One region of the Komagataeibacter medellinensis NBRC 3288 genome, then DNA from elsewhere that is predicted to be linked to it. Evidence: riboswitches for the same ligand, from Rfam matches in the RefSeq annotation. Region 1 holds a riboswitch; each other region holds the start of a gene.
The links. Region 1 has a riboswitch for cobalamin ahead of GLX_RS06360 (uroporphyrinogen decarboxylase/cobalamine-independent methonine synthase family protein). Riboswitches for the same ligand answer to the same signal wherever they lie in the genome.

Region 1 (6,778 bases):
GTGATGCATTTTTTTCTTTGACGCTCTGTCGCGATGGCATGCGTGTTCGTTTCCCGCTCGGGAAATGACAGCATTCGGAATTGTTGCTCTTTTACCGACGCTCTCCGACAGGCTCTTTTCATGACATTTCTTGACTCTCCGTGCGTTACGCGACGCACGGCTCGTGTGCTTTTTATCAACTCCACTCTGGTAGGAAGCCTCTTCACATATTCAGCCGCTTATGCTCAGGCCCCTCAGACCCAGATCGAGGAAGACCGCGCCCGCCTTGGCAATTCCACACCGCTGATCCAGCAGATCGACCCCGCCACCGTGCGGGATTCCGAACGCGCGCAGGCTGATGCGCAGAAAGCACACGAAGCCGCCGCCGATGATGGCGACAGGCTGGACACCAGCGGCAACCTGCTGGGCAACATGTGGGGCGCGCGGCCATGGCTGTACAGGCATGGCATCAGTTTTGACATCCAGGAAGTCGATGAACTGTGGGGCAACGGCACTGGCGGTTCGGCTTCGGGTAATGATGGCGCGGCAGGCTCGGGTACCGGCCCGTCCTATGATGGCGTGACCATGCCAACACTTACCGTCGATACCGAAAAGCTGTTCGGGCTGAAGGGTGGCCTGTTCAATGTCAGCGCCCTGCAGATACACGGGCGCTCGATCTCGCAGGACCACCTGGCCAACTTCAACCCCATAAGTGGGTTCGAGGCCGACCACTCCACCCGCCTGTTCGAACTGTGGTACCAGCAGTCCTTCCTTGGCGGCAAGCTGGATGTAAAGGTGGGGCAGCAGGATCTCGATACCGAATTCCTGATCAGCGATTACGCCTCGCTTTACCTCAACGCCAATTTCGGCTGGCCCATGGCGCCATCGGTCAACCTGTATGGCGGCGGCCCGTCCTGGCCGCTGTCATCCCCCGCCATCCGTATCCGCTACCGGCCCAGCGAGAAGTTCACCTTCATGTTTGCGGCAGCGGACGACAACCCGCCGGGCAACCGTTACAATTCCACCCCCATCCAGCAGGCCACCGGGTCACTCAGCGGTTACAATTCCGACCCCACCAGCCAGACCTATGATGGCGCCAACGGTACCAATTTCAACATGAACACCGGGGCGCTGCTGATGACCGAACTGCAATACGCGCTCAACCCCCAGCCTGCCGACATGTCCAACGTGACCAAGAACCCCGGCCTGCCGGGCGTGTACAAGCTGGGCGGGTTCTATGATACCGCGAAGTTCGCCGACTACCGCTACAACCGCAATGGTGGCTCACTGGGTGCGGCCTCGGTCAATCCCGCCAGCACCGAAAGCGACCTGACCCCGCGCTGGGACCGGGGTAACTGGATGGTCTACGGCATCATTGACCAGATGATCTGGCGGCCCTCGTTAACATCCGCCCGCTCGGTGGGTGTGTTCGTGCGCGCCACCGGTAATGGCGGCGATCGTAACCAGATCAGCTTCGCCATTGACGCAGGACTGAACCTGAAGGCGCCGTTCAGGGGGCGTAACAACGATACGATCGGTCTGGGCTGGGGCATCGGTCGCGCCAGTTCTGGCCTGCGGCAATTTGATCGAGACAGGCAGACGCTTGTGCAGGGCAATGAAAACCACCTGGAACTGACCTATCAGGCTCAGGTCACGCCGTGGATGGTGATGCAGCCTGACTTCCAGTACGTCTGGCACCCTTCGGGTGGAACGCCCGACTGGACCGGTCTGCGCCGTGTGGGTGACGAAGCGATCTTTGGTCTACACAGTAGCATTACTTTTTAGACAGAAATACATATATAGAGAGTATTAATTTATATTATAGTGGAATCATACAGAACGTACAAACATGTTCAGACATTGAGTGTATTCATTTGTCTGGTCAGCATTGAAAGGAAAACATTGCTAAAAAATGGAAGGGAATGGCATATTCGCCTTCTACATAGTCAGTGGTTCCGTGCAAACGGATGAAAAGGGAACACCGTTCCGCTTCGGCAGGGTTTGTCCCGGAAGCCAGTCGGTGGCTGCTCCCGCAACTGTAAGCGGTATGGGATCGTGTCGTCCATTTTCTGTGGGGAATGGGCCACTGTTGTATTAGCAACGGGAAGGTAGAAACGATCTGCGATAATCCGCGAGCCAGGAGACCTGCCATTGTCGATGTCACGGCCGCCGGGCGGGATGAACCGGGGGTAGGAGCAGAGTTTTGCACCACTGCACGGGCCTGCCTGTCACGGACAGGCGCGCCACTCTCACCATTACAAACTTGTTTCATGATACGCAGATCTGCGGTAAATCCTCATGCTACTGACTGGGACGCTTGGTCTCTCGGGTTTTGATACCCCGGAACTGATCGCATTGCAGCGGCGCACAGGCGTCTCGCATGTAGCTTCCAATTCCTGCCCGGACGAACGGCATCGCGTATGGCAGACAGCACGGATGGTGGGCATGGGCTGGCCTCCTCCAGATAGGAAGTGCACGCCCGAAGTGACGGATCAGACGGTCTTCCGCCTGTGTTGCAATCCTGTTCGTGATGCATTTGTTGCTGCATGGCAACGTGGAATTGCGCCTGTACCAATCCTTCTTGGGCCGGTGAGCTTTCTTGCCGCGTGTGACAGACGTGATGGAACGGACCCTGTCCTGTCATTACCGAAACTGCTTCCGGTATACGCCGGGATACTGCATGAACTTGCCATGGCAGGCTGTTTCCGGGTGCAGATTGCAGAACCAGTCACAACGGTCGGTCCAATGCCACAGGAACGCCAGACGGCAATGGAACTTGCATGGCAGAGCATGGCTAAGGTGGCCTCCGGGCACGCATTATCGCTCATCTTCGTCGGAGGCAGTGGCGGCTTCTGGCGTAACCTGTCACACGTCATGTCACTGCCGATGAATGGCATGCATATCGACATGGTGCGCGGTGGAGCAGAGCTTCCACTAATCCTTTCTGTTCTTAATCCGCGTTGTGATCTTCTTCTGGGAATCGTAGATGGCCTGAACCGGATTCCAACGGATATCTATAGCGCGATGCGATGGATAGATAAGATTCGATCAGAATATCCCCGACGGCGCGTGATTATTACACCGTCTACGATAATGCATTTTGCCAACAAGGAGGACAGACACTTACCATCTGAAGTGCGCAATATACTTGCAGACCTGACGAAGGTTCAACGTGCCTGCGCGGCGACGGCGTTCGTCCATTAATAAGGATTTGGAGGAAGTGTCATGAGCGTGACAGATACTCTGCTTCAACCTTTTTATCCTGATCAACATGCACAATGATATTCCGTTTTGCGTAGTGTGGATCTGAAACATTAAAAAGCAATCGGGGTTTATTGTGACAGATGGTCCGTGGTCGTTGTCCGTCCAGAGGCAGGACTGGTGTTCGCACTTGATGACCGGTGTAAGCATCGTCAGGTGCCACTCAGTCGTGGCATGGTCAGCGGAACTTTTATCAGATGCCTGTTGCATGGGATCAAGTTTGCACGCAGTGGCCGTTGCTACTCACCGAATATGCTTCTGGAAGAAATGCCGCTGCGTGCGGAAGGGGGGATGCAGGAAAAAGGAAGGCTGGATATGCCTGTAATCAGGAAATGCCGAGGATGTAGACGAAGCGATCATTCTCTTCATGACGCATCACGATGGTACAAACTGGTGTCATGAAACATTTTTGTGTGAAATCAATGCGTCGATTTTGCTCCTGATGGATCATGTGCAACGCTTCGGGCGCGGTAAGGCAGTAGGCTTGGCAACCTATCTTGATAAGAGTATCAGCGAGCAACAGGTTTCCAGTCATTACCGTATCGTGGCTTCTGCACCGTTATCGGTTCTGCCAGGTATGACAAGGAACTGGCGGCCAACGGTCGATACGACCCTGGTTGACCAGAACATTTATCTTTCCTCTGAAGACGACGCCAAATCGCTCGCAGAGATATGGCGTGGTACATGCTGACATGGAGCAACTGGCGTTCTAGATTATAGAAGCATTCAGGATGCTTGCGATGCACGGAGATAACAGTTTTCCGGCTCTGTGCGATATTTCGCTAGACCATGCGCGTATGCACTCGATACAAAATGGAAGTTGTTTCTCTTTTGTGGCTATGAAAACTGCATTCCGCAGAACTGTCGGCGGATGCCATGGACAGCACAGTTTGCTGCGGCAGTTTTCAGGCTGAACTCGGCCTTGATTTCTTTCCTTGATCCCGGTGCGCGTATTCCGCTGCATAATGGAGTGACCAAGATGCTGTTAACCTGTCATTTAGTCTTGCAGGTGCGGCAGGACGACAAGGATTGCTGGATACGGATGGACGATCAAATATTATGCTGGTAGCATGGAAGATGTATCCTGTTTGATGATACATATCCCCATGAAGTCCAGAACAATATATCAGGCTACCGGGCAGTATTTATTATCAATTTTGAACGACATACATACAGAGCTGGTTTTCTGGTTCAGGATATGCATTCTCAATGCTATTCCTTATTCGGTATTTGTGCAGGAAACTGAAAATAATCTGACATATTGGCATGCCTTCCATCGTAAGATATAGCCCGACGGAATGCCATCCAGCAGGGCTGAGCGTTTGATTCGGTCGTGACAACAGCAGACAGGCGGGCAAGGAATGATAGAGTGTAAAAAATGTGGCGCTGAATTTTCGTGTCAGCCTGAAGGTGCGTGCTGGTGCATGGAAAAACCCCGTGGCCTGCCGGTTCCAACGGATGACCAGGCAGGATGTCTCTGTCCTGCCTGTCTGAATGCCCTGACGCAACAGGATACAGAGATCGAAAGAAGGTCATCTGGCAACAGCCAGTAGCCCCTCAATATCCAGCCTGCTTTCCATGGTGGCCGCGACGGTTTCAAGGGCGTGTTCTACGCGTGCTGTATAATCCAGTCCGTCCGAGTGTGTGCCCCATCTGTCCAGCCATGCGGCGCGCTGACCAGTCATGTCAAACAGACGGTGTACGTAGCAACCTGCAATACGACCGTCTGGGCTTATCGCACCATCGCGCCGCCCATCGTCGCGTTTGATCAGGGGAATAACCCGGCTATGGGAGCTTGCTGTCTCTCCACAATGAATTTCGTAACCACTGAATCGCGTGTTATCGGAAAGGGTTATCCCCGATGTCTGATTGATCTTCTTATCATGGGTCAGGACGGTATTAACTTCCAGAAGTCCAAGTCCCGGTACCGTCGTCGGGCTTCCCTCTACACCATCGGGATCATCTATGGTTTGTCCTAGCATCTGATAACCACCGCAGAGACCGAACACATATCCACCCCGCCTGACGTGCCCTGCGAGATCAATATCCCATCCCTGCTGCCTGAAAAACCGCAGGTCCGCTATTGTCGCCTTGCTACCTGGAAGGAACACGACATGAGCAGACGCAGGAAGGGGGTGCCCTGGCCTGACCCGTATAATCTTCACATGTGTTTCGCCTTCCAGCGCGTCAAGATCATCGAAATTGGCGATGCGCGGCATAAGGGGGACGGCGATCTCGATCCGTGATGTCGAAGAACAGCCGACATCATCGGGAATACTGTCTTCAGATGGCAGGTCACGTATACTGTCTATCCAGGGAAGAACGCCCAGCCCCTTCCAGCCGGTAAACCTTTCTATGAAATCATATCCAGACTGGAAAATGCTGGCGTCTCCCCGAAGGCGATTTATAATAAAACCCTTGATCAACTCCCGGTCAGCCGGCTCAAGAATGGCATGGGTGCCAACGAGTGATGCGATAACGCCGCCCCGGTCTATATCGCCTATCATGATGACCGGAACATTCGCGGCTCTGGCAAAACCCATATTGGCGATGTCGCCCTGACGTAGGTTGATTTCCGCGGGGCTACCTGCGCCTTCGACAATCACCAGATCGGATTGGCCACATAATGTTTCGAAAGCGGTCAGAACCTCGGGCAGGAATGCAGCCCGACCGCTGATAAAATTGGAAGCATGCAGGTGCCCTTGTGCCTGTCCACGCACGATAACCTGCGCGGTATGATCGCTTTCCGGTTTCAGAAGAACCGGATTCATAAGGGTGGAGGGGGCAACACGACAGGCGTACGCCTGAAATGCCTGCGCCCGGCCGATTTCGCCACCATCTATCGTTACGGCAGCATTGTTTGACATGTTCTGGGGCTTGAAGGGCCGGACTGTCAGGCCCCGATTGGCAAAAACCCGGCATAAACCAGCTGTCAACACGGACTTGCCTACATCGGATCCCGTACCTTGCAACATGATCGCTGGCATGAAGTCACCCGCAATCCGTAGCGCTCTTGAGCGTATCGACAGGCATAAACTGCTCCATGCCCTTGTGACCCTGGGCTGCCATACGGAGCAGTTCGATATGCATGCGCGCACGACCACGTCTCGTGTCCGGTATTTTCATATTTTCCGGTGTTCCATGTTGACGAACATGAGCCCGGAATGCGCCTGAGACCTGCAGGTCTTCCTGCTTGCCGAATTCCTCAAGCAGCGGCAGAAAGGACAGATCGGCCAGACGGTCATAATCATAGGAATCATTATCGGACGGTCTGAATGGCGCCGCCGGATGAAGCGTGAGGAAGGGCTGCCAGCCTTCCGGAACAGGATCAAGGGCCGAACAGGACCGCCTCAGTTTTACCAGTTTTGGTAACAGGTGGGTATGGGCACCGAGCGGAGAATCTTCATCAGGTTTGGGAATGGGCTGGTAAACCTCCAGCCTGCCAGCTGGTGAAAGCATGACCCTGTGGGGCTGGGCTTCCATCAGAAGCGCAAATGCTTCTGTAATGACGGCCAATGGGTCATCCGTGTGAACAGCA
Region 2 (13,839 bases), 840 kb from region 1:
TCCAGCGCTGGGCGGCCCAGCACGTTGGCCATCTCGTGCGGGTCGCATATGGCGGTGGTCACGCCATGGGGAAGGACGCAGCGGTCGAATTCAAACGGGGTGATGAGCGAGGATTCGATATGCAGGTGCGTATCGATGAAGCCCGGCACGGCAATGCGGCCATGCCCCTCGATCACGTTCGTGCCCTCATACTGCTCCAGCGTGCCGACAATGGTGTCACCACATATGGCAATATCGGTTGGCAGCAGCTCCCCGGTTACCAGATCGAACAGGCGCACGTTGCGGATGACGGTATCGGCCACCATGCGCCCGCTACCCTGTGCGATCCGCCCGGAAATCACGCTGCCTGCCATATGTCCCGCTTTCGTACCGTTAATGATGGTCCGTAGCACTCTATCACAACCCGGCCACACGCAAGTCGGCACACGAATTCTTTTTCGCACTCACGCTGGCCCCCTTCATATGCGCATTGACAAGGACCATGCGTTTCCTGATCCTGAACGGACCAAGGGGAGTCCCGACAAGGGGCTGAGAGACCGCTGGCATGGACAACCATGCGCGCGGAGACCCTTCCGGGCGCATCGTGCGTTCCGGGGAACCTGATCCGGCTCATACCGGCGGAGGGACTGGTGCAGACAATCGGCTCAAGGCTGCGGCACAGCGCCCGCAGGTGAACACGTAAGCACGACGTGGCGCCCGGTTTTCTCCCCACACCCCCTGTCGGAGTGGACGCGAGGAGCATTGCCATGACCACCGTTGCTTCGCCTTCATCTCCCGACCATGTCACAACCGGCCCCATCATGGGGTCTGCCAAGGTCTGGTCCGCGCCCGAAGGGCATGCGCATATCCGCGTGCCGTTCCGCGAAATAGTACTTGAACCCAGCGCGAACGAACCGCCCGTGCGGGTGTACGACACCTCCGGCCCGTATACCGACCCGGCCGCGCGGATCGACGTGCGCGCGGGACTGGAACCGATCCGCGCCCCGTGGATCGCGGCACGCAACCTGCCCACCGTCACGCCACGCGCCGTACGACCCGAGGACAATGGCTTTGCCAGGGGCGAAAACCTTGTCCCCGCCTGTCCTGCCCCCCACCGCGTGCATGAAGGCCAGCCGGGGCAGATGGTTACGCAGTATGAGTTCGCGCGTGCGGGCATCATTACCGAAGAAATGATCTACGCCGCCCACCGCGAAAACCTTGGCCGCACCACGATGGTCGAGGGCGCCGCCACCCGTCGCGCCGATGGCGAGGATTTTGGCGCTGACATACCCGAATTCGTGACCCCCGAATTCGTACGCGCCGAAATTGCGGCGGGCCGCGCCATCCTGCCCGCCAACATCAACCACCCCGAACTTGAGCCCATGGTGATCGGGCGCAACTTCCTTGTGAAGGTGAATGCCAATATCGGCAATTCGGCCGTGACCTCATCGGTGGCGGAAGAGGTGGAAAAGATGGTGTGGTCCATCCGCTGGGGTGCCGACACGGTCATGGACCTGTCCACCGGGCGCAACATCCACAACATCCGCGACTGGATCCTGCGCAACGCGCCAGTGCCCATCGGCACGGTGCCGCTGTACCAGGCGCTGGAAAAAGTGGGCGGCGTGCCCGAGGACCTGACATGGGAGATCTTCCGCGACACGCTGATCGAGCAGGCGGAACAGGGCGTGGACTATTTCACCATCCACGCTGGCGTGCGGCTGCGGCATGTGCCGCTTACGGTCAACCGGGTAACGGGCATCGTCTCGCGCGGCGGGTCGATCATGGCGGGATGGTGCCTGCACCACCACCGCGAGAGCTTCCTGTATGAGCATTTCGGGGAGATATGCGACATCATGCGCCGTTATGATGTTTCGTTCTCGCTTGGTGACGGCCTGCGTCCCGGTTCCATCGCCGATGCGAATGACGCCGCCCAGTTCGCCGAACTGGAAACGCTGGGTGAACTGACAAAAATTGCGTGGGCCAAGGGCTGTCAGGTCATGATCGAAGGGCCGGGCCATGTGCCCATGCACAAGATCAAGGTCAATGTGGAAAAGCAGCTGCGTGAATGTGGCGAAGCGCCGTTCTACACACTTGGTCCGCTTACGACGGACATTGCACCGGGCTATGACCACATTACATCCGGCATCGGTGCCGCCATGATCGGGTGGTTCGGCACGGCCATGCTGTGTTACGTCACGCCGAAGGAGCATCTCGGCCTGCCCGACCGCAACGACGTAAAAGTGGGTGTGGTGACCTACCGCATTGCCGCCCATGCGGCCGACCTGGCCAAGGGGCACCCGGCGGCACGCATCCGTGACGATGCGATCAGCCGCGCGCGCTTCGACTTCCGCTGGAATGACCAGTTCAAGCTGTCGCTCGACCCGGATACGGCATGTTCGTACCATGATGAGACGCTGCCGCGCGAAGCACACAAGAACGCACATTTCTGTTCCATGTGCGGCCCCAAATTCTGTTCCATGCGCATAAGCCATGACCTGAAGGCCGATGCGCAGCGCCTTGCAGGGCTGGAGCAGAAAAAGGAAGAGTTCCGCAGCAACGGCAACCGGATCTATGTGCCAGTGGATGAGGCCGTGACATCGGCAGAATAAAGGACAATCCCGAAATAATGCCCTGATAAAATGGCAGAGGTTCTTAGGTGCCGCCTTTTTTCAAAGAGGCGGCATTCTTCCGAAGCTTTTTGCAAAAAGCTTCACCAGAAACTTTTCCAGGATTGGCCTTCCCCAATTATGAGTAACGGATCAGTCCGTCAGGGCTGCTTCTGCCTGCCGCACGGTTGCGGCATTGCCACCACTGCGGCGCAACATGAGGAACCGGCCCGACCAAGAACCGGCGATACGCCATTCCCCCTCGATCTCGGTGCCATCAGCATTCAGTGCACCCGTGTACAGCACGGCATGCTGTCGGCCACTGCCTTCATATGTTTTTGTAAACCGCACGCTGGCACCATGGCGCATGCCCCGTACGGTCGAGATAAAGCACGTATCGCCCTGCCCGCCAGCCACGCGCTCGGTCACGGTGCCACCCAACCGACCGCCCGCTTCAAACAGCGATGCGGAGAAAAACTCCGGCGGTAACGCATGGGGGTAGCTGAACTGCCCATCCCACTGTCCCGTTACATCCAGGGTCTTTTCAGTCATCGGGCGTGTTCTTTCCCTGTGCGGACTATTAAACCAGCCTGCTGATAAAAACTTCCGGGCGCCACCTTGTTTCACCCAAGCTGCACCAGAAACGTCCTCATGATGTTCAGCAGGTTTCATGAACGGCCCATGTTACACCGGCATGATTCGCCCAATGCACAATCACCAGGTCAGGGCCGGATATGCAAAATACCCGGCCCTGACCACACGATCAGATAACCTTTTCCACCCAGTTATGGGGATCAGGGGCCGTACCGCGCTGGATGGCGATCAGGGCGCTACGCAGCTTCGCTGTCACGGGGCCAATGCCCTGACCCTTGCCAACGACCGCATCGCCCTTTGGCCCACGGAAACGGCCGATGGGTGAGACCACTGCCGCCGTGCCGCAGGCGAACACTTCCTTGAGGCGACCCGACGCGGCATCGGCATAAAGCTGGTCGATGGCATAGGGTTCTTCGCGCACGGTCAGGCCCTGCGCGCGGGCCAGCGTAAGAAGCGAATCGCGGGTGATGCCACGCAGGATGGTGCCGGTCAGCGGCGGGGTGGCAAGGGAGCCGTCATCGAACACGAAGAACACATTCATGCCGCCCATTTCCTCGATCCAGCGGCGCTCCACCGCATCAAGGAACAGTACCTGCGCGCAGCCATGGCCTTTAGCTTCCTGCTGGGCCAGCAGGCTTGCAGCATAGTTGCCACCGCATTTGGCCTCACCGGTGCCACCGGGGGCGGCGCGGCAGAAATCGGATACCCACACGCTCACCGCCTCTTCGCCAAAATAGGCACCCACGGGAGACGCGATGACCATGAACAGATATTCCGATGCAGGCTTCACACCAAGAAAAGTCTCGTTCGCAATCATGAAGGGGCGGATGTACAAGCTTTCATCGGGCTTGTCCGGCACCCATGCATGATCCACGCGCACCAACTGGCGCACGGCCTCGACAAACACCTCTTCGGGCACTTCCGGCATGGCCAGGCGGGCGGCCGATTTGGCAAAACGCGCGGCGTTGGCATAAGGGCGAAATAGGGTAATGCCACTTTCCGCCGTGCGGTAGGCCTTCATCCCTTCGAAAATTTCCTGCGCGTAGTGCAGCACGGCACAGGCCGGGTTGAGCGCAAGCGGCGCAAAGGGCTGTACGCGGGCATCGTGCCACCCCCTGCCTTCCTGATAGCGGATAACGACCATATTATCTGTAAAGACACGCCCGAAACCGGGATTGGCCAGAATCTGCGCCCGCTGCTGTGCCGTGACAGGCGACGCATTGGGGGAAAGCGTGAAGGGAAGGGAAGTGGCGCTGTCCATAGCCTTTATTTCTCTTTCATCATGGCGCGGGCACGCTCCTCAAAGCGCACTCCTGCCCGCATTCAGCCGCGGGCAGTACAAGCATGAAGTTCACCAGAACATTCCGCCGGTCAACCCCGCACAGGCGGGGCAGAGCTGTATTTCATGCCTGATCCAGCCTGAAACCCATGGCCCGCAGGGCCTGGGGCAGGTGTTCGCGGCCATGCAGGGCGGCAGCATTACCCAGCCGCGCCAGCACGCTTTCGCTCCAACTGCGCGCCGGCTGGTCCTGACTGGCGCGGGCTGCGCGCACACGCTCGTCATAGGCCGCGATATCGGCGGGGACCGACGGTTGTGCGTCATACCGCTCCCGGTGCAACACGACATGCTGCGGCAGGCGCGGCCTGATGCTTGTGGGATGGTTGCGGTCTGGATAGCCAACACTCATGCCACACACCGCAAGCGCGCGCGGCGGCAGGCCCAGTTCGGTCGCAATGGCTTCGGGCTGGTTGCGCACCGCCCCCACATACACGATTCCCAACCCGTAGGATTCAAGGGCGGCGGCCGCGTTCTGGGCGGCCAGAGCCGTATCGATCACGCTGGTCACGAACGTATCGAGCATGTCCAGTCCCGGCAGGGCGCAATCCTGGGCGCGCCCCACCTGCTCCAGCCGCGACAGGTCAGCCACCCATGCCAGAAAAAGCGGTGCCTGCGCGATGAACGCCTGTTCGCCCGCCAGTTCGGCAATCCGCGCGCGCTTTTGCTCATCCTGCACGGCAACCACGCTCCATGCCTGCATGTTGCACGCGGTGGAGGCCGACTGCGCGGCCGCCACGGCAGCTTCCAGCACACCTTCGGGCAATGCGGTGGGGCTGAAGGCACGCACCGAGCGATGCGCCATCAGACTCCGCGCCACCGGGCTTTCGGGCAGGGGCGGCGTGGGCGGCCGGGTGCCGTAACGGGCCTGCCACAGGGCATTCATGGATGACAGGGCGGGAAAGGAAGAAACGGTAACATCGGACATTGGCATGCCTCCTGCCTGCACAACGGTGGCGGACAGGGAAGCAGACCACACCACCCCGCACCCGAAAAGCAGGCGAAACATCACACCTGCCCTGCACATTCCGCCACGCGACCACACAGGGACCGACAAGCAGGCGCCCACACAAAAAAAGACCAACAGGTCTTTTTAAAGTTCCTTCCATAACAATAATCTTTCCTATTCCCTCCCTTCACGTTCATGCGAAGTCACCCCGCCAGCTATAGGAAAACAGACCTAAATCATGCATGAAATCACCACGCAGAAGGCCGATACGAGCCATTCTTTCCCCCTGACCGAAGGAGCCTGCCAGCATGTTCGAGGCCCTCATGATCCGCCGCGCCGAAGGCGTGGTCACCACCCGGCTGGAACAGATCGCACCTGATACCCTGCCCGAAGGCGACGTAAGCGTGCAGGTCAGCCATTCCAGCCTGAACTATAAGGATGCCATGGCCATAACCCGTGGCACACCGGTGGTACGGCGCTTCCCCATGGTGCCGGGCATCGACCTTGCGGGGCAGGTGGTGCATTCGGATGATCCCGTCTACCAACCCGGCGATCAGGTCATCGCCACCGGATGGGGATTAGGGGAAAGCCATTGGGGCGGCCTTGCGGGCATGGCGCGGCTGCCGGGGCGGTGGCTGCTGCCCCGGCCCGGCAACCTGTCCGCACGGCAGGCGATGGGAATCGGCACGGCAGGCTTTACTGCCATGCTGTGCGTGATGGCGCTGGAAGATGGCGGGGTAACGCCTGCCTCAGGCCCCATCATCGTCAATGGTGCGGGTGGGGGCGTGGGCGGCATGGCCATCATGCTGCTGGCCCAGCTTGGCTATGAAGTGGTGGTCGTAACCGGCAGGCCACAGTTGCATGCCTACCTGACCAGCCTGGGGGCTACCGAAATCCTGCCGCGCGATACGCTAAGCCCAACCGGCAAGGCACTGGAGACGGCGCGCTGGGCGGGGGGAATCGATGTGGTGGGGGGTGAGGCACTGGCCACCATGTGCGCCTCCATCCGGCACGGGGGTACGGTTGCGGCCTGCGGGCTGGCAGGCGGCATGAACCTGCCGCTGACCGTGGCCCCCTTCATCCTGCGCAATGTGCGACTACAGGGAATCGACAGTGTCATGTGCCCGCGCCCGCGCCGCATGGCGGCATGGGCCCGGCTGGCGCGTGATGTGGACCCGACCCGGCTGGACAGCATGCTGCACGACGCGCCACTGAATGATGCCATTGTAACCGCCCCGCGCATCCTGGCCGGTCACATCCGGGGGCGCACGGTCATCACCATCGCCTGAACGTAAAAAGCGGCACGCCCGCAGGGGAATGCCGCTTTCTGCAATCTGGCAGGCAATGGAGCGCCGAGGCATTTCCAGCGAAAACCGCTTCGGTGAAAATGCTCCGGTTTATTATTCTTACGAATATCTTCACCTGTTTGAATGCACGCATTCAAACAGGACGCGCTCTAGTGGCAGGGGAAGCCCAGCAGGTGACGGCCGTCATGCACGAATTCATGCACGTAATGGCCGGAGATGAGCGAGGTCGCGCCCTGCTCCGCACCAACGAAATAGATCAGCAGCGAGGCCAGTACCAGGCCGAACACACCCCACGGCAACAGGTCTCGCACCGGGATGGAAACCTGCGGCGCTGCAATGCCCGTGCTGGACAGGACGGATGTATCTTGGCTCATACCGGAAAACTCCATGGATCACGCACAACCCGGAGCAGTATGCATGGAACCTGGCGCGCACACCTGTCCCCGTATCCCGGATCTGGCGCCATGTTTCCAAAATTGGCATGAAAGGTCAATCACTCCCTTGCGGGGTCCACCCCTTCGCGCCACGCAGGTCCGCATATCATGAACCAGATCCTGACCTGTCTTGCCCTGCCGGTACCCGACAGCCTGCGCCGAGGCCATTTTCCCAGCCCATATGATGGCCCGCCGCCCCTGCCCCCCGCAATCAGGCGCGCCATGTCAGAGGCACAACTGGTCTTCGTACCACCTGCCCTCGTCCTGACCTGCCCATCCCCCGTCGTGCGGCCCGATACGGGCGTGAACGGCATGGACATGGGAACATGGGGGGGTATGGCACTGAAAGACCTGCCCCCTGCCGAGCTTGCCCGCTGGGTGGCTGACCCTGACTTCGCTCCGCCGGGCGGACAGAACAGGGCAGCCCATCTGGCGCATATGCAGGCCTGGCTTGCCGCCCTGCCCGTCTCCCCCACCCGGCTGTGCGTTCTGGCCGATACGACAGTGATCCGCGCCATTGTGGTAGCGGCACTGGGCGGGAACGGGACCATGCTGTCGCGGCTGGATATCGCCCCGCTCAGCCACACCAGACTGACCCGGCACGCACGCTGGCGCGTGGCGGTGGTGGGCGCGCCCCTGCACTGAGGACTAGCATGATGGCAGGACATGTCACGCCATGCTGCCTTGTCTTTGACAGCGCGGGGGCCAATCGTCTAATCCAGCCAGACGATGGTTCCCCATTGGGGAGAATAGGGAAGACGGTGCGCCCGACAGGCAAATCCGTCGCTGCCCCCGCAACTGTAAGTGGCTGTTTTCCGGCCCGGCCCGCCATGGGGCTGGCAGTGTCACTGGTGCGCGCCGCAAGGTGGCGCCGGGAAGGCCGCCGGAAAGTCGAGACTCCACCCTCCGCCACAAGCCAGGAGACCTGCCATCCTTCCCGGTTCCCGCTACGGGTCGCCGGAAACAGGACCGATATCTGGATCGCATGGCTGGCGGGGTGCCCGGCACGCGACGGGCCACCGCCACGCGGCTTCGCGGGCGGGGCCGCAACCGTGCACCCCGCCACCAGGCCAGCCCACGCGGCAGGCCGCACAGAGGGCACGTCGCCATATGATCACGCTTCCACAGACGATATCCACACCGGGTAACCCGCCACCCGTCCATCTGCATGTCTGTGTTACGTGCCGCCGGGGGCTGCCCGCATCCGACAACCCGCAGGGGCGGCAGTTGCATGATGCGCTGGTGGCGCTGGCCCATGACAGCCCGCAGGTCGTCATCCATGAGGTCTCCTGCCTTGCCGCGTGCGATGCAGGCTGCACCGCCGTGGTCGCCAGCCCCGGCAAGTGGGGCTGGCTGCTGGCCAATCTTGGCCCTGAAAAAGCAGAAGACCTGCTGACCTACATCACCGCCTATGCTGCCGCGCGCAGCGGCACCGTCATGCCATCGCGCAGGCCCGCCAGCCTGTCGGACATGGTACGCGGCCGCTTTCCCGCATCGCTTTTTTCTGGAGCCTGATCGCCATGACCTCTTCCTCCACCGCCCGTGCACGGGTACCCGTTACCGTCATCACCGGCTTTCTGGGTGCCGGCAAGACCACGCTACTGCGCCATGTGCTGGCCAACGCCAAAGGCCAGCGCATTGCCATTGTGGTCAATGAATTCGGCACGCTTGGCATTGATGGCGACACGCTGCGCGCCTGCGGCGTGGAAGGCTGCCGGGACGAGGACATTGTGGAACTGACCAATGGCTGCCTATGCTGCACGGTGGCGGACGATTTCCTGCCTACCATGGAAGCGCTGCTGGACCGTGATGCACCGCCCGACCATATCGTGATCGAGACTTCGGGTCTTGCCCTGCCCAAGCCGCTGCTCAAGGCGTTCGGCTGGCCCACCATCCGCACGCGCATGACGGTGGATGGCGTGGTGACCGTGGTGGACGGCCCCGCCGTTGCCGCCGGGCGCTTTGCCGATGACCCCGAGGAAGTGGCCCGCCAGCAGGCCGCCGACCCCTCGCTCGACCACGATAACCCGTTGGCCGAGGTGTACGAGGACCAGCTGCTGTGCGCCGATCTGGTAGTGTTGAACAAGACCGACCTCATGACCGCCACGCAGGCCGATGCGGTGGAAGCCGCGATCCGTGCCGAGATCCCGCGCGCGGTCAAGGTGGTGCGTGCGACCGACGGGCAGGTTGATCCCGCCATCCTGCTCGGCCTGGATGCGGCGGCGGAGGATGACCTTGATGCCCGCCCTTCCCACCACGATGCGGAAGGGGGCGAGCACGAGCATGATGATTTCGAGAGCTTCGTGCTGCCCATTACCGAACAGGCCAGCGTAGAGGAATTCATCAACCGGCTGAAAACCGTAGCCGAACAGCACGACATCCTGCGCATGAAGGGCTACGCCACGGTTGCGGGCAAGCCCATGCGACTGGCGGTGCAGGGCGTGGGCGGCCGCTTCCGCCACCAGTTTGACCAGCCCGTACCCAAGGCTGGTCCGCGCGGCGGCAACCTTGTGGTCATTGGTCAGAAGGGGCTGGACCAAGCTGCGATTGCGCGCATGCTGGCGTAGTATCCAAGGCAAACTGATAAAAGTTCTTGGGCGCCGCCTTTTCTTTAAAAGGCGGCGTTCTTCGAAGCTTTTTGGGAAAAAATCTTCACCAAAAACTTTTTTATGATTTCACGGGAACGGAGCGGGCACCATGCATCTGCTGGCACGCGAAATCCGCACGCTGGATGACGGCGATCAGGCGCAGGACCTGGGGCATGCCCCGGCCGATATCGTGTTCCTGTCTTTCTCCGACAGTGACCTGCTGTGCCTGGACGCCGCACATACGGCAGAGGATGCGCCCGCCGCCAGCCTGCGCAGCGCCAACCTCTCATGCCTGCTGCACCCCATGTCCATCGACCTGTATGTGGCCGATACCATCATGGAGTCGCGTTGCGTGGTGGTGCGGCTGCTGGGGGGCCTGGAATACTGGCGCTACGGGGCGGAAGAACTGGCACGCGCCTGCCAGCAGGCCCGCATTCCACTGGCCTTTGTGGCGGGTGACGGGCGCGATGACCCACGCCTTGCCCGGCTTTCTACCGTGACGGAACCCATCCGCGCACGCCTTGACGCGCTGCTGCGCGCGGGCGGGACAACCAATACCGCCACCGCCCTGCGCCTGATGGCACATCTGGCCGGGTGTGGGCCGGATGAGAACACGCCGCCCGAACCCCTGCCGCCTGCGGGCCTGCTACAGGTGGCGGATGCAGCCCTGCCGCTGCGCGCGCTGGTGGTGTTCTACCGCGCGCACCTGCTGGCGGCGGATATCGACCCCATCATGGCGCTGGCTGATACTCTGGCCCGCTACGGCATGGGGGCGGATCTTTTATACGTGACCTCGCTCAAGGATGCGGCATCCGTGCGTATCCTGACTGCCCGCCTTGCGGCGGCACCGCCAGATGTCATCATCAACGCCACCTTTTTTTCCGCCCGCGCGGGGGTGGATAACGCCTCCCCGCTCGACCTTGCGGGCGTGCCGGTACTGCAGGTGCAGCAGCCCGGCATTGCCCATAACCTGTGGCGTGACAGCCTGCGCGGCCTGTCGCAGGCCGACCTTGCCATGCAGGTCGTGCTACCCGAACTGGACGGGCGGATTCCCGCCTTCCCCATTTCCTTCAAGGAAGAAACCACACCCGGCCTGCCCGCGCGCCATGTACCCCATGCGCCGGGCATCGACATGACCTGTGCGCGCGCGGCAGGCTGGGCACGGCTGGGCCATAAACCGGCTCCCGCGCGGCGGGTAGGCATCGTGCTGTCCGATTATCCCGGCGCGCAGGGTGCGCCCACCGGGCAGGCAGCCCATGCGGTGGGGCTGGACAGTTTTGCAAGCCTTGAGCACATCATGCGCCTGCTGGATAGTGCGGGCTACGATACGGGCCACGCCCCTCTGCCCACGGCGGACGGACTGGCCCACGCACTGGCCCGTGCGCCAGCGCGGCCCTTTATATCGGTTTCCACCTATCGGGGCTGGCTGGCCGCCCTGCCTGCCGCACTCCAGGTCACGCTTGAAGCGTGCTGGGGTGCACCGGAGAATGATCCGGCCTGCGCCGATGGCCGGTTTCACCTGCGTCATGTGCAACTGGGCCAGATCGTACTGGCGCTGCAACCCGACCGTGGCACGACCACCGACCGCCATGGCGGCTACCATGATCCCGACACACCGCCACGCCATGCCTATGTCGCCTTCTACCTGTGGTTGCAGCATGGGCTGGGACTGGATGCCATGGTGCATCTGGGCACGCATGGCACACTGGAATGGCTGCCCGGCAAGGCGGCGGCCCCGTCAGTCACCTGCTGGCCTTCGGTTCTGGTGGGCGGGATGCCGGTCATCTACCCCTTCATCGTCAATAACCCCGGCGAGGCAGCCGCCGCGCGCCGCAGGTTGGGGGCTGTAACCATCGGGCACCTGACCCCCCCCATCATGGCGGCGGGCCATGCAGGCCATGACACGGGCGAACTGGAGCGCCTGATTGATGAATATGCCGCAGCCGACGGGCTGGACCGTAGGCGGGGCGCCATCCTGCGTGGTGAAATCCTGCAACGCGCCGACAGCCTTGGCCTGCTGGGCGAAAGCGGCGTGGACCGCGGGACGGACGAGGACGAGGCCCTTGCCCGCCTTGATGCCTACCTGTGTGACGTGAAGGACCTGCAGATCCGCGACGGGCTGCATATATTCGGCTGTCCCGCGCCACGCATGGCGGAACTGGCCCATGCCATTGCCCGCTCGTGCGGCGCGCAGGCCCCGGAAGGTATCGCAACCCGGCTGGCGGCCTGCGGGCAGGCGGAAAGCCATGCCCTGCTGGCGGCACTGGACGGGCGCTTTGTGCCGGCAGGCCCCGCAGGTGCCCCCACGCGCGGGCGGGCGGACGTGCTGCCCACGGGGCGCAACCTGTACGCCATGGACCCGCGCGCCATTCCAACCCGGTCGGCACTGGTGCTGGCGCAGCGCAGCGCGGAACTACTGCTGGAGGAACATCTGCAAGAACAGGGCGAGCCACTGCGCAGCCTTGTGATCGACCTATGGGGCTCGGCCAGCCTGCGCACCGGCGGCGAGGACCTGGCCCTGGCCCTGCTGCTGATGGGCGTAAAACCGGTATGGGATCATGCCTCGGGCCGGGTCACGGGCATCGAGATCATTCCCATGGCGGAACTCGACCGTCCGCGCGTGGATGTGACGCTGCGCCTGTCGGGGCTGTTCCGCGATGCCTTTCCCGGCCAGATCGCCCTGTTTGAACAGGCGGTGCAGGCCATTGCGGCGCGTACCTCCGAATCCCCCGACCTCAACCCGCTGGCCGCCAGCACGGCGGGACTGGAGGGAGATGCCCTGCACGCCGCCACGGCGCGCATGTTTGGCGCGGCGCCCGGCACGTATGGCACGGGGATGGAGGACATGCTCGCCCACGGTACATGGCAGGCGCGTGATGAACTGGGCCAGGCATGGCTGGACGGTTCCGCCTGGACCTATGGCGGCAGGCGCGAAGGCACGCAGGCGCCCGACATGCTGGCAGCCCGCATGGCACAGGCCGCCATCGTGCTTCACATGCAGGACAATGCGGAAACCGACATACTGGAAAGTGTGGAGGCCGCCACCCATGAGGGCGGCATGGCCGCCGCCGCCGCCATGCTGGGCAACGCGCCACGCCTTGTGCATGGCGACACATCCTGCTCCGACACCCCTCGCCTGCGTGCCACGGCGCAGGAAGTGGCGCGCGTAGTGCGCGGGCGGCTGGCCAACCCGGTCTGGCTTACGGGCATGCGCCGCCATGGCTACCGGGGTGCGGCCGAGATTGCCCGCACCACGCAGGCTCTGCACGGCTTTGCCGCAACCCTGCCCACGCGCCTTGACCGGCAGTTTGACCTGACCTTCGCCGCCGTGCTGGATGACCCGGAAATGGATGCCTTCCTGCGCGATGCCAACCCCGATGCCCATGCGGCCATCCGCCGCCTGCTGGCCGATGCCCTGAAGCGCGACCTGTGGCGCCCGCGCGCCAACAGCGCCAGCCTGCTGCTCGATCCCGCGCCATGACCACCGCTCCCAGCGTGCGGGGCTGGTGCCCCGGTCTGCATACCCCCATGCAGGCCGCCGATGGCTGGCTGGTGCGCGTGCGCCCACCACTTGGCCGCCTGTCGGGACAGCAGGCACACGCCATTGCCCGGGCGGCGCGCACCCATGGCAACGCGCTGATCGAGCTGACCAGCCGGGGCAACCTGCAACTGCGTGGCCTGACACCCGACAGTGCGCGCGCCTTTGCCCGTGACATGCATGAAGCCGACCTTGCCAGCGCGGACGCCGCGACCGAAGCCCGGCGCAGCCTGCTGCTCTCGCCACTGGCCGGAATCGACCCGCATGCCGCACCCGATGCCTCAGATGTCATCCGCACGCTTGATGCCGCCCTTGCCGATGCCACCACCCTGTGCGGCCTGCCCGCCAAATTCGCGGTTGCGGTGGAATGCGGGGGCTACGTGCCCACCGGCACGCTGCGGGGGGATATCGTGCTACGCGCCAGTGGAGAAAGCTGGCTGGTCGTATGTGGCGCGCGGGCATGGCCCTGCACCGGGACAGCGGGCGTGGAGATGGTCGTGGCACTTGC
Region 3 (9,607 bases), on a different replicon from region 1:
GATTCATGCGAGCCCGCTCCCCGCCTGACAGGTGGCTGGCCGGACGGGTGCACAGGTCCTGCAAGCCGGTGACATCAAGGGCGTGGCCCACCGCCGGGTGACGGACGGCATGATCGCCCGCCTGCCCATGCGGCAGGCGTCCGAGCGCGACCAGCGCACGCACCGGCATGGGTGGCGGCGTCCCCCCATCCTGCGGAATGAAAGCAAGCTGTCGGGCACGCAGCGCGGGTGGGATCTGGCTCATGTCGCGATCAAGAAGCCGGACATCCCCACAGTCGGGAGTCTCCAGCCCCGTCAGCAGACGCATGAAGGTGCTTTTGCCTGCGCCGTTCGGCCCGACCAGGCCAATGACCCGCCCCTTCGCAAGAGTCAGTGACGCGGCCGAAACAACAGCCCGATCCCCGCGCCGGAGCGACACGTCGCGTGCCTGGAGCAGGATCATGACACGGTTCTTTTCAGCATAATGACGCGGGCGAAGAAGATTGGAGCCCCGACAAGCGCGGTCAGCACGCCCAGTTGCAGTTCAGGCCCGACCGCCACCAGACGTACCACCATATCCGCCAGCAGCAGCAGCAGACTTCCCCCCAGAAATGACGGCAAGAGCAACCGCGACGGCTGGAATCCCACAAGCGGCCGCAACAGATGCGGCACCACCAGTCCCACAAAGCCGATCGCTCCTGAAACCGCCACGCATGAGCCCACGGCCAGCGCCGCGCCCAGCACGATACGCGTCTGGACGCCGCGCGGGCCATGCAGCTGGAAGCCAAGGCTTGCGGCCACATCCTCCCCCAATGTCAGCGCATCCAGCGCACGCCCCGCGGACAGCATGAGCAGCGTGCCACACACCACACCCGGCAAGCAGATCCAGACATGGGTAAAGGTCCGGTCCGTCAACGACCCCATGAGCCAGTGCATGATCTCGAATGACGCATAGGGGCTGGGCACAAGGTTCAGCACCAGTGCTGTCAGGGCTGCGGCAAAACTGCTGAGTGCAGCCCCCGCCAACAGCAACACCAGCGTGCCACCACGTCCCACCAGTCCCATCAGCACGGCCGCCGCACACAGCGCCCCCGTCAGCCCACCCAGCGGCAGGGCCGCGATGGACACCTGCATGAGGCCGGTATAGAACACGCTGACCGCCCCAAGTGCCGCTCCACCTGATACCCCCAGGATGCCGGGATCGGCCAGCGGATTGCGTAGATAGCCCTGCAGAACCGCCCCCGACAGGCCAAGCGTCCCGCCCACCAGGATGGCCAGCAGGGTACGCGGCAGGCGCAGGCGCTCCACAATGATCGCGCCTGCGGTATGCCGCCCGGCCAGCAGGTCCTCCAGTGCATGTGAAAACATGATGCGGGTTTCTCCCCACATGAGCGAGGTAACAAACAGCCCCATGACACCAGCCAGAAGCATGACGTTCAGCAGCATGGTTTGATGGGCAGGTTTCATGGGGCGGACATTTCAAGGTTGTGCCGTGCGTTACGCAGCATGACGACACTATCCAGTGTCTGTGGCAGGCCACACAACCAAAGCCGTGCGGGCAGATCCAGATGATGCGGCCCGGCAAAGGCCTGCTTCAACGCCGGGTGATCCAGCATGGACTGTGCAAGGGACGTTCCCTTCCCCGAACGGTCAAGGATCAGGAGATCGGGTGGCCGTGCAATCAGCAGTTCCATGGAAAAACGGGAAGATGACTGGTGCCCCATGATCGTTGCGTAATTACGAAAGCCGGCATGGGCAAGGACATCATCCGGAAGCGAGCCCTTATGGGTGACAAAGCCGTTGGCAGCATAGACGGCCGCCGTAGGATCGGTGGCACTGCGCTCGACTGAAAGGGAGGCCAGGCGCGTGGCAAAGGCCATAGCCAGTTGCTGCCCACGCTCAGGAACGCCGATGGCGTTGGCGACCGTCATGATCTGGACCGGAATATCCGTCAGGGATTTGGCGGGTGGCAGGGCTACAACCTGTGCGCCCCCTTCCCGCCCCGCCTGCATCGCGACGGCCGCGGTATAGATGCCACCCAGCACGACATCGGGATGGGATGCCACGATGCTTTCCGCCGTGGGTCGCAATACGGGAGCCTGTCGTGCCTGTTCGCACAGCACCGCGCTCCAGCAATCCCGGGCGAGCGGCGTAATACCGACGATCTGGCCCGGTTCGGCCAGCAGCAGCAACAACTGGTCGGTGCAGAGATTAAGCGAAGCCACGCGCGGGAGAGCCCATGCCGGTGCCAACGGGACACAGGCAAGGAAACCCGCCATCATCCCTGCGACCACGCTTTTCATGTCAATAATTCAGCATGAAGCCGCCATAACCGGCGCGACCAGGCTGCAGATAGCCGATGGGGTCCTCGAACTGGCGGTTCAGCAGGTTGTCGGCGCGGGCATAGACGGAAACGTAGCGGTTGATTTTGTAATTGGCAGCCACGTCGATGGTGAAATAACCATGCCCCTTGGCGCATGTGCTGCAGGACTCGCTGCCAATAACCGGCAGATCACGCCAGCCACTAGTATACAGGATATTGCCCGAAAAGGTCAGGTCGCGAATGGGGGTCCATGTCGTATTGAAATTGAACTTGTGCTGGGGACGGCGTTGCAACTGGACGTCGTTCGTCTCATCCCGGGCGTGGGTCCAGGTATAGCTCAGGTTAAATTCCAGATTGCTCAGCGCCTTCCAGTTCAGGAAGGCTTCCACACCATACATCCGCGCCTTCGCCACATTGGCGTATGAGTAGTTGTAGTCATATGATGAATCAATCGAAAGCGAGGACTGGATCAGGTTCCTGACCCGGTTGTCATACCAGGTTGCGCCGAAATTCAGACGGTCATGCAGCAGTTTCTGCTCAACACCCGCGTCATAGCCGATCAACTGTTCCGCCTTCAGGTTGGGATTGCCCTTTTCCGAATAACCCACACCCACCTGATTTGCGAATAACTGATACAGCGAAGGACCATGAAAACCGGAACCGGCGCTGGCCTTGATGATGGTTCCGGTGCCCGGCACATGGATTGCCGGGGCCACGCGCCATGTCACGTGGTTGCCGTAGCGCGAATTGGCATCATAGCGAATATTGGCCGCACCATACAGAATATGGTTCCAGTTCCCCTGATACTGCCCGTAACCTGCGGTCGTATCCATGCTGGCGGATGTATCGTATCCGCTGTCCCACATGCTTGAGGCCGTATGGCTGGTATTGAACGTATCATGGAAATGTTCGGCACCGATCAGAAGCTGGCCATACTGCTTGAAATTGAACGTGCCGTGCCAGTCCACCTTAAGTCGGCTGGAACGGTAATAATCCGGGTCTGGATTGACCGGGCTGCCGTAACTCGTGCCCGTCTCCGTCCAGCGGTTGCGGTTGGTCATGTAGCCAAGGCCAAGCACCTGATCAAAAAGCCCGTGAAAGGAAACCAGATGGGCCGTCCCGCGCACGATGGCCTCGTTCTGGTTGTTCTGTTCCCGCACACCCTTATCACCATACAGATTTTCACTTTGCAGGTCATACAGAGAGTAGGAATGATAATTGCTCTGTATCAGCCGTGCGGTCAGGCCAAGATCGAAATTATGGGTGACGTCATAACCCAGCCTGATATTGACGCCACGGTTGTCATTCCGGTTGCCTTCATGCCGCTGCTGCCGGTTGGCCCCATAATAACGCTCGATATAGGAAGGGATATTGTTGAACCCGTCCATCCGGTAATGGGAGAATTCTACATTATAATGAAAACGTCCCTTGCTGCCGCGTGCGCCAAAGGTCTGATTGAAGGTACCATACCCACCGCCTTCGATACGGACAAACGGCTTGAAACGGCCCTGCCCCTGTGCCGTGGTAATGTCGATAACCCCCGCCATGGCGTCGGCGCCGTACAGGCCGCTCTGAGGCCCACGCAGTATCTCGATCCGGCCCATGCCGTCGGTTACAAACTGACCGGCATCGAACATGCCATTGGTGGAACTTCCGTCATTGATGTCCATGCCATCCAGGCGGACCTTGACCTCGTTGGAATTATTACCACGCATGAAAATGGATGACGTGCCCCCTGGGCCGCCTGTCTGGACCACGTTCAGGCCCGGTTGGCGTGCCAGAATATCCGTCAGGCTGCGCCGCTGCTGGGTCTGGATCTGCTTTTCCGTGATGATGGTCATGCTGGTGCCGATATCATCGGTGGAGGTCGGCCGACGGGCGGCACTGACGCTGATCAGTTCGGGAAGACCCGTATCCCCCAACGAAACAACGGCTTTCGATTTTTTATTCTCGATGACGTACTGGTTGGCGGACTGTTTTTGCGGCGCGTGCTGTCTGACTGAATCATCGGCACGCGCCACTACAACCCCCATGGTCATCAACGTGGTGGAAGCAATCAGCAGATTACGGAATAGGATCATCTGGTTCAGGTCTCGCGGTCACATCATCGTTGCCACGAGAGCGCGCTGCCACAGGATTTCCGATCTGCACGGAATCCTGTAACACCACACCGTCAGGACACCCCGCCCGACAGTTCCCGGTCGCAACCATCATGACGGCAGGTCTCCTGGCTCACGGCGTAGCGTCCTGCACAACCTTCCCGGAAAACCGCGGTTTCCAGTGGCCCGGATCATGACATCCGGTAATGCAAGGACAGACCGTTTACAGTTGCGGGGGCAGCCGGAGCATTGGATCGCAATCCGCACTCTGTTCCCTTTTCATCCCCCCGAAAGGGGACACCGTCGGAACGATTCTGATCGGATGGGGTGTTCTTGTCAACCCGCATTCAATCTTTCAGTATCCTGTCAGGATTGCTGTTATTTTCAGCCTGATTGATGAATCACAGGATATTTCCGATGAAACGTATCACGCCCTCCATGCTGACTTCACTGGCGCTGGATCTCCGTAACGGCTGGAGCATTGGAACATTTGGTGCGATCGGCGAATTCCATCATGTTCCGGATGATAGGGTCTGCCTCACCCCATGTCCTGACGGGTTGGAGATCGTCACCCAACGCGGTGCCATACGCATTAGTCCCAGCGAACCCTTGCATGCCCTTGCGTGGGACTCTCTCGTCGGAAAAGGCAGACGCTGGCGGCATAGCATGGCGTTATGCGGCCCGTTACAACTGACCGCGAAGCATACCCTGAAGGTTCTGGGAAAGGATGCGGACGCTGTCCGACCAGAGGATCGTGATGCGTGGCTGATTGATCTTGGAATTGGCGTGGGCCGGGTCCGGATGTGCGTAAGGACAGAAAATGCCCGCCTGGTCGAAGCCCTTGCTGTTGACACGGATGACCCATTGGCCGTCGTCACAGCAGCATTTGCGCTTCTGATGGAAGTCCAGCCCCACAGGGTCATGCTTTCACCTGCTGGCAGACTGGAGGTCTACCAACCCGTTCCCGCACCTGATGGAGACTCTCCGCTCGGCGCCCATACCCACCTGCTGCCAAAACTGGTGAGGTTGAAACGACCCTGCTCCGCCCTCGATCCCATTCCGGAAGGCTGGCAGCCTTTCCTGACACTTCATCCGGCGGCACCGTTCCGACCGTCCGATGATGATTCCCATGATTATGACCGGCTTGCCGATCTATCCTTTCTGCCGTTGCTTGAGGAATTCGGCATGGAGGAAGACCTGCAGGTTTCAGGCACATTCCAGGCCCATGTTCGTCAACATGGAACACCGGAAAATCTGAAAATACCCGCTACAAGACGTGGTCGCGCGCGCATGCATATCGAACTGCTTCGCATGGCAGCCTGGGGTCACGAAGGCATGGAGCGATTTGTGCCTGCCGACACGATCAAGAGCGCTACGGACTGCGGCTGATTCCATGACAGCGATCATGTTGCAGGGCACGGGATCCGATGTCGGAAAGTCCGTTTTGACGGCAGGTTTATGCCGGGTTTTCGCTAACCGTGGCCTGACGGTCCGGCCTTTCAAGCCCCAGAATATGTCGAACAATGCCGCCGTGACGGTAGATGGAGGTGAAATCGGTCGGGCGCAGGCACTTCAGGCGCAGGCCTGCCGTATTGCCCCTTCCACCCTTATGAATCCGGTCCTTCTGAAACCGGAAAGTGATCATACAGCGCAGGTTATCGTCCGTGGACGCGCAAAAGGACACCTGCACGCTTCGAGTTTTATCGGTGGCCGGGCCGCATTCCTGCCCGAGGTTCTGACCGCCTTCAGGACATTATGTAGCCAATCCGATCTCGTGATTGTCGAGGGCGCGGGCAGCCCGGCGGAAATCAATCTACGTCAGGGCGACATCGCCAATATGGGCTTTGCCAGAGCCGCGAATGTTCCGGTCGTCATGATCGGCGATATAGACCGGGGCGGCGTTATCGCGTCACTCGCCGGTACCCATGCTGTTCTTGATCCAGATGACCGTGAGTTGATCAAGGGATTCATCGTTAATCGCCTCCGGGGAGACGCCAGCATTTTCCAATCTGGGTATGACTTCATAGAAAAGTTTACCGGCTGGAAGGGGCTTGGCGTTCTTCCTTGGATAGACAGTATACGTGAACTGCCTTCTGAAGACAGTATTCCTGAAGATGTTGACTGTTCCGCGGCCTCACGGATCGAGATAGCCGTCCCCCTTATGCCCCGCATTGCCAATTTCGATGATCTTGATGCGCTGGAAGGTGAAACGCATGTAAAGATCACACGGATCCGGCCCGGGCAGCCCCTTCCCGCGTCCGCGCATGTCGTGTTCCTTCCTGGTAGCAAGGCGACAATAGCAGACCTGCAATTTTTCAGGCGGCAGGGATGGGATATTGATCTGGCGGGACACGTCAGGCGGGGTGGATATGTATTCGGTCTCTGCGGTGGCTATCAGATGCTGGGACAGACCATAAATGATCCCGACGGAATAGAAGGGAACCCGACCACGATACCAGGACTTGGACTTCTGGAGGTTGATACCGTTCTGACCCGTGACAAGCAGATCAACCAGACTTCAGGCATGACGCTTTCCGATAGCGCGCGATTCAGTGGCTACGAAATTCATTGTGGGGAAACAGTTCGATCACATCACCGGGTCATGCCCCTAATCAGATGCGACGACGGACGGTTGGACGGAGCAATAAGCCCGGACGGTCGTATTGCAGGCTGCTATGTGCACCGTCTGTTTGACATGACTGGCCAACGCGCGGCATGGCTGGACAGATGGGGCGCACGCTCCGATGGACTGGATTACACAGCGCGGGTGGAACGCGCCCTTGAAACCGTTGCTTCCACCATGGAAAGCAGTCTGGATATTGAAGGGTTACTGGCTATTGCCAGATGATCTTCTTTCGGTCTCAGGGCCTTGGTTCGTCAGGGCATCCAGACAAACAGGACAGAGGCACCCTGCCTGATCATCCGTCGGAACCGGCAGGCCACGGGGCTTTTCCATGCACCAGCACGCACCTTCAGGCTGACATGAAAAATCAGCACCGCACTTTTTACACTTTATCATTCTGCGCCTTCCCGTTGTTACCATGACTGGATCAAACAGTCAGTCCGCTGGTTTGGCGTTCTGTCCGGGCCATCTCATGATGGAGGGCATGCCAGTGTGCAAGATTGTTTTTGGCTTCCTGCACGAATGCCGAACGACGAACGACCTTGAGAAACATACCCTGAACCAGACGGCCAACTCCGTATGTGGGCCGTTCAAACTGGATAAGCAACACTACCCGATGATCCGATGTATTGTTCTGGACTTCATGAGGGTATGTGTCGTCAAACAGGATACATTTTCCATCCTGCCAGCATAACGTTTGATCGTCTATCCGTATCCAGCAGAGGTGGTCCCCATTTTTCGGACAGGGCAATAAGCTATAATCCGACCTGAGAGAGAACGGGTTTTATGGGCAAGGTTACGCGCAAGAGGTATGCGGCGGAGTTCAAATCACGGGTTGCCCTGGAAGCGATCCGTGGGGAACTGACGCTGGCGGAACTGGCTTCGAAACATGGGGTGCATCAGACGATGATCGCCCAGTGGAAACGGCAGGCGATCGAGGGGATGGCGGCCACCTTTTCCGGGAAAGCGACGTCTGAGCCCCCGGTCAGCCCTGCTGATGTGGAGAAACTGCACGCGAAGATAGGCGAGCTTCTCGTGGAACGGGATTTTTTACGCGATGCCTCTGCTCGGTTGGGCGTGATCAGAGGCGGCAGATGATTGACCCGAAGCGAGCGCGTCTGCCGATAATCCGGCAATGCACACTGCTGCGACTCAACCGGTCGGGCGTCTACTATCGGTCTGTGCCACAGAGTGAGGCCAATCTGGAGTTGATGCGGCTGATCGACGCCCAGTTCCTGGAAAGGCCGTATTATGGCTCGCGGCAGATGACATGGCATCTGCGCCGCCTGGGACATGAAGTGGGGCGCAAACGCGTCCGCCGGCTCATGGCGATCATGGGCCTGCGGGCGATCTACCAGAAGCCACGCACGAGTGTGCCCCATCCGGAGCATCGGAAATATCCATATCTGCTGCGGGATCTGGTCATTGATCGACCTAACCAGGTCTGGTGTTCCGATATCACATATATTCCCATGAAATGGGGATTTCTCTATCTCGTGGCGATCATGGACTGGTTCACGCGCAAGGTGCTGTCCTGGCGTCTGTCGAACACGATGGACGCGGAGTTCTGTATTGAGGCACTTCGGGATGCGCTGATGCGTTACGGCACCCCGGAGATTTTCAACACGGACCAGGGCTCACAATTCACGACGCCCCGTTTTACCGGTATCCTGGAAGAACGTCAGATCCGCATTAGCATGGACGGGCGTGGGCGCTGGCTGGACAACGTGTTCATCGAGCGTCTGTGGCGGTCGTTGAAATACGAATGTGTCTACCTGCACGCATTTGAGACCGGATCAGAACTTCGAGTGGGGCTCACGAAATGGATCACCCATTATAACGGGCAACGTCCCCATACGGCCCTGGCTGGACGAACGCCTGATGAGGCGTATCATGGCGCGCCGACGCCATCTGGTCCGGCGTTAACCCCGGACCAGATGGCCAACAGCAACGCCGTCAGAATGGCGGCATAACAACAACCGGGTATAGCTTATTCAAACCCAAAAACTGTCCGAACAGACGGGTCCACCTCTAGGTTCCGCTGACCACGCCACGACTGAGTGGTACCTGACGATGCGTACACCGGTCATCAAGTGCGAACACCAGCCCTGCCTCTGGACGGACAATGACAACCGGTCTGCTGCCGCAATAAACCCCGATTGCTTTTTGATGTCTCAGATCTGCACTGCGCAAAGCGGGATACCATTGTGCATTGTGGTCCGGATCAAAAGGTTGCAGTAGAGTATGTGTCATGCCCATGACAATTCCTCCAAAATCTTGTTAATGGACGAAGGTCGCCGCCACGCAAGCACGTTGAACCTTCGCCAAGTCTGAAAGTGTATTGTGAACCTCAGGCGGTAATTGCCTACCGTCCTTATTGGTGAAACGCATTGTCGTAGACGGTGTAATAATCACGCGCCTTCGTAGACATTCTGCACGGATCTTATCTATCCATCGCATCGCGCTATAGACATCCGTTGGAATCCGATTCAGGCCGTCCACAACTCCCAGAAGAAGGTCACAGCGCGGATTAAGATTAGAGAGCACCGATGGAAGTTCTGCGCCGCCGCGCACCATATCGAT

Region 2: another riboswitch for cobalamin. It lies ahead of GLX_RS10420 (DUF1636 family protein); the one in region 1 lies ahead of GLX_RS06360 (uroporphyrinogen decarboxylase/cobalamine-independent methonine synthase family protein).
Region 3: another riboswitch for cobalamin. It lies ahead of GLX_RS15240 (TonB-dependent receptor plug domain-containing protein); the one in region 1 lies ahead of GLX_RS06360 (uroporphyrinogen decarboxylase/cobalamine-independent methonine synthase family protein).

The regions. Positions count from the first base shown of each region.
Region 1 covers NC_016027.1:1,387,906-1,394,683, reverse strand. Annotated here, with positions in the region: gene GLX_RS06365 (carbohydrate porin) at 121-1,764, shown strand; cobalamin riboswitch at 1,913-2,146, shown strand; gene GLX_RS06360 (uroporphyrinogen decarboxylase/cobalamine-independent methonine synthase family protein) at 2,278-3,183, shown strand; gene GLX_RS18715 (Rieske 2Fe-2S domain-containing protein) at 3,331-3,642, shown strand; gene GLX_RS18710 (hypothetical protein) at 3,608-3,931, shown strand; partial or broken gene GLX_RS17100 (aspartyl/asparaginyl beta-hydroxylase domain-containing protein) at 4,010-4,486, shown strand; gene GLX_RS06350 (cobyric acid synthase) at 4,773-6,227, opposite strand; gene GLX_RS18945 (DUF6925 family protein) at 6,232-6,778, opposite strand, start outside.
Region 2 covers NC_016027.1:2,225,114-2,238,952, reverse strand. Annotated here, with positions in the region: gene ade (adenine deaminase) at 1-353, opposite strand, end outside; gene thiC (phosphomethylpyrimidine synthase ThiC) at 747-2,588, shown strand; gene GLX_RS10450 (hypothetical protein) at 2,739-3,137, opposite strand; gene GLX_RS10445 (branched-chain amino acid aminotransferase) at 3,349-4,440, opposite strand; gene GLX_RS10440 (nitroreductase family protein) at 4,583-5,443, opposite strand; gene acuI (acrylyl-CoA reductase (NADPH)) at 5,773-6,753, shown strand; gene GLX_RS10430 (CbtB domain-containing protein) at 6,921-7,145, opposite strand; gene GLX_RS10425 (histidine phosphatase family protein) at 7,314-7,850, shown strand; cobalamin riboswitch at 7,919-8,152, shown strand; gene GLX_RS10420 (DUF1636 family protein) at 8,316-8,720, shown strand; gene cobW (cobalamin biosynthesis protein CobW) at 8,726-9,772, shown strand; gene cobN (cobaltochelatase subunit CobN) at 9,903-13,274, shown strand; gene cobG (precorrin-3B synthase) at 13,271-13,839, shown strand, end outside.
Region 3 covers NC_016037.1:140,970-150,576, forward strand. Annotated here, with positions in the region: gene GLX_RS15225 (ABC transporter ATP-binding protein) at 1-442, opposite strand, end outside; gene GLX_RS15230 (FecCD family ABC transporter permease) at 439-1,425, opposite strand; gene GLX_RS15235 (ABC transporter substrate-binding protein) at 1,443-2,282, opposite strand; gene GLX_RS15240 (TonB-dependent receptor plug domain-containing protein) at 2,284-4,383, opposite strand; cobalamin riboswitch at 4,503-4,721, opposite strand; gene GLX_RS19065 (DUF6925 family protein) at 4,819-5,790, shown strand; gene GLX_RS15250 (cobyric acid synthase) at 5,795-7,249, shown strand; gene GLX_RS17675 (aspartyl/asparaginyl beta-hydroxylase domain-containing protein) at 7,452-7,775, opposite strand; one part of gene GLX_RS15265 (IS3-like element ISGxy1 family transposase) at 7,811-8,069, shown strand; one part of gene GLX_RS15265 (IS3-like element ISGxy1 family transposase) at 8,069-8,997, shown strand; gene GLX_RS17680 (Rieske (2Fe-2S) protein) at 9,056-9,283, opposite strand; gene GLX_RS15270 (uroporphyrinogen decarboxylase/cobalamine-independent methonine synthase family protein) at 9,305-9,607, opposite strand, start outside.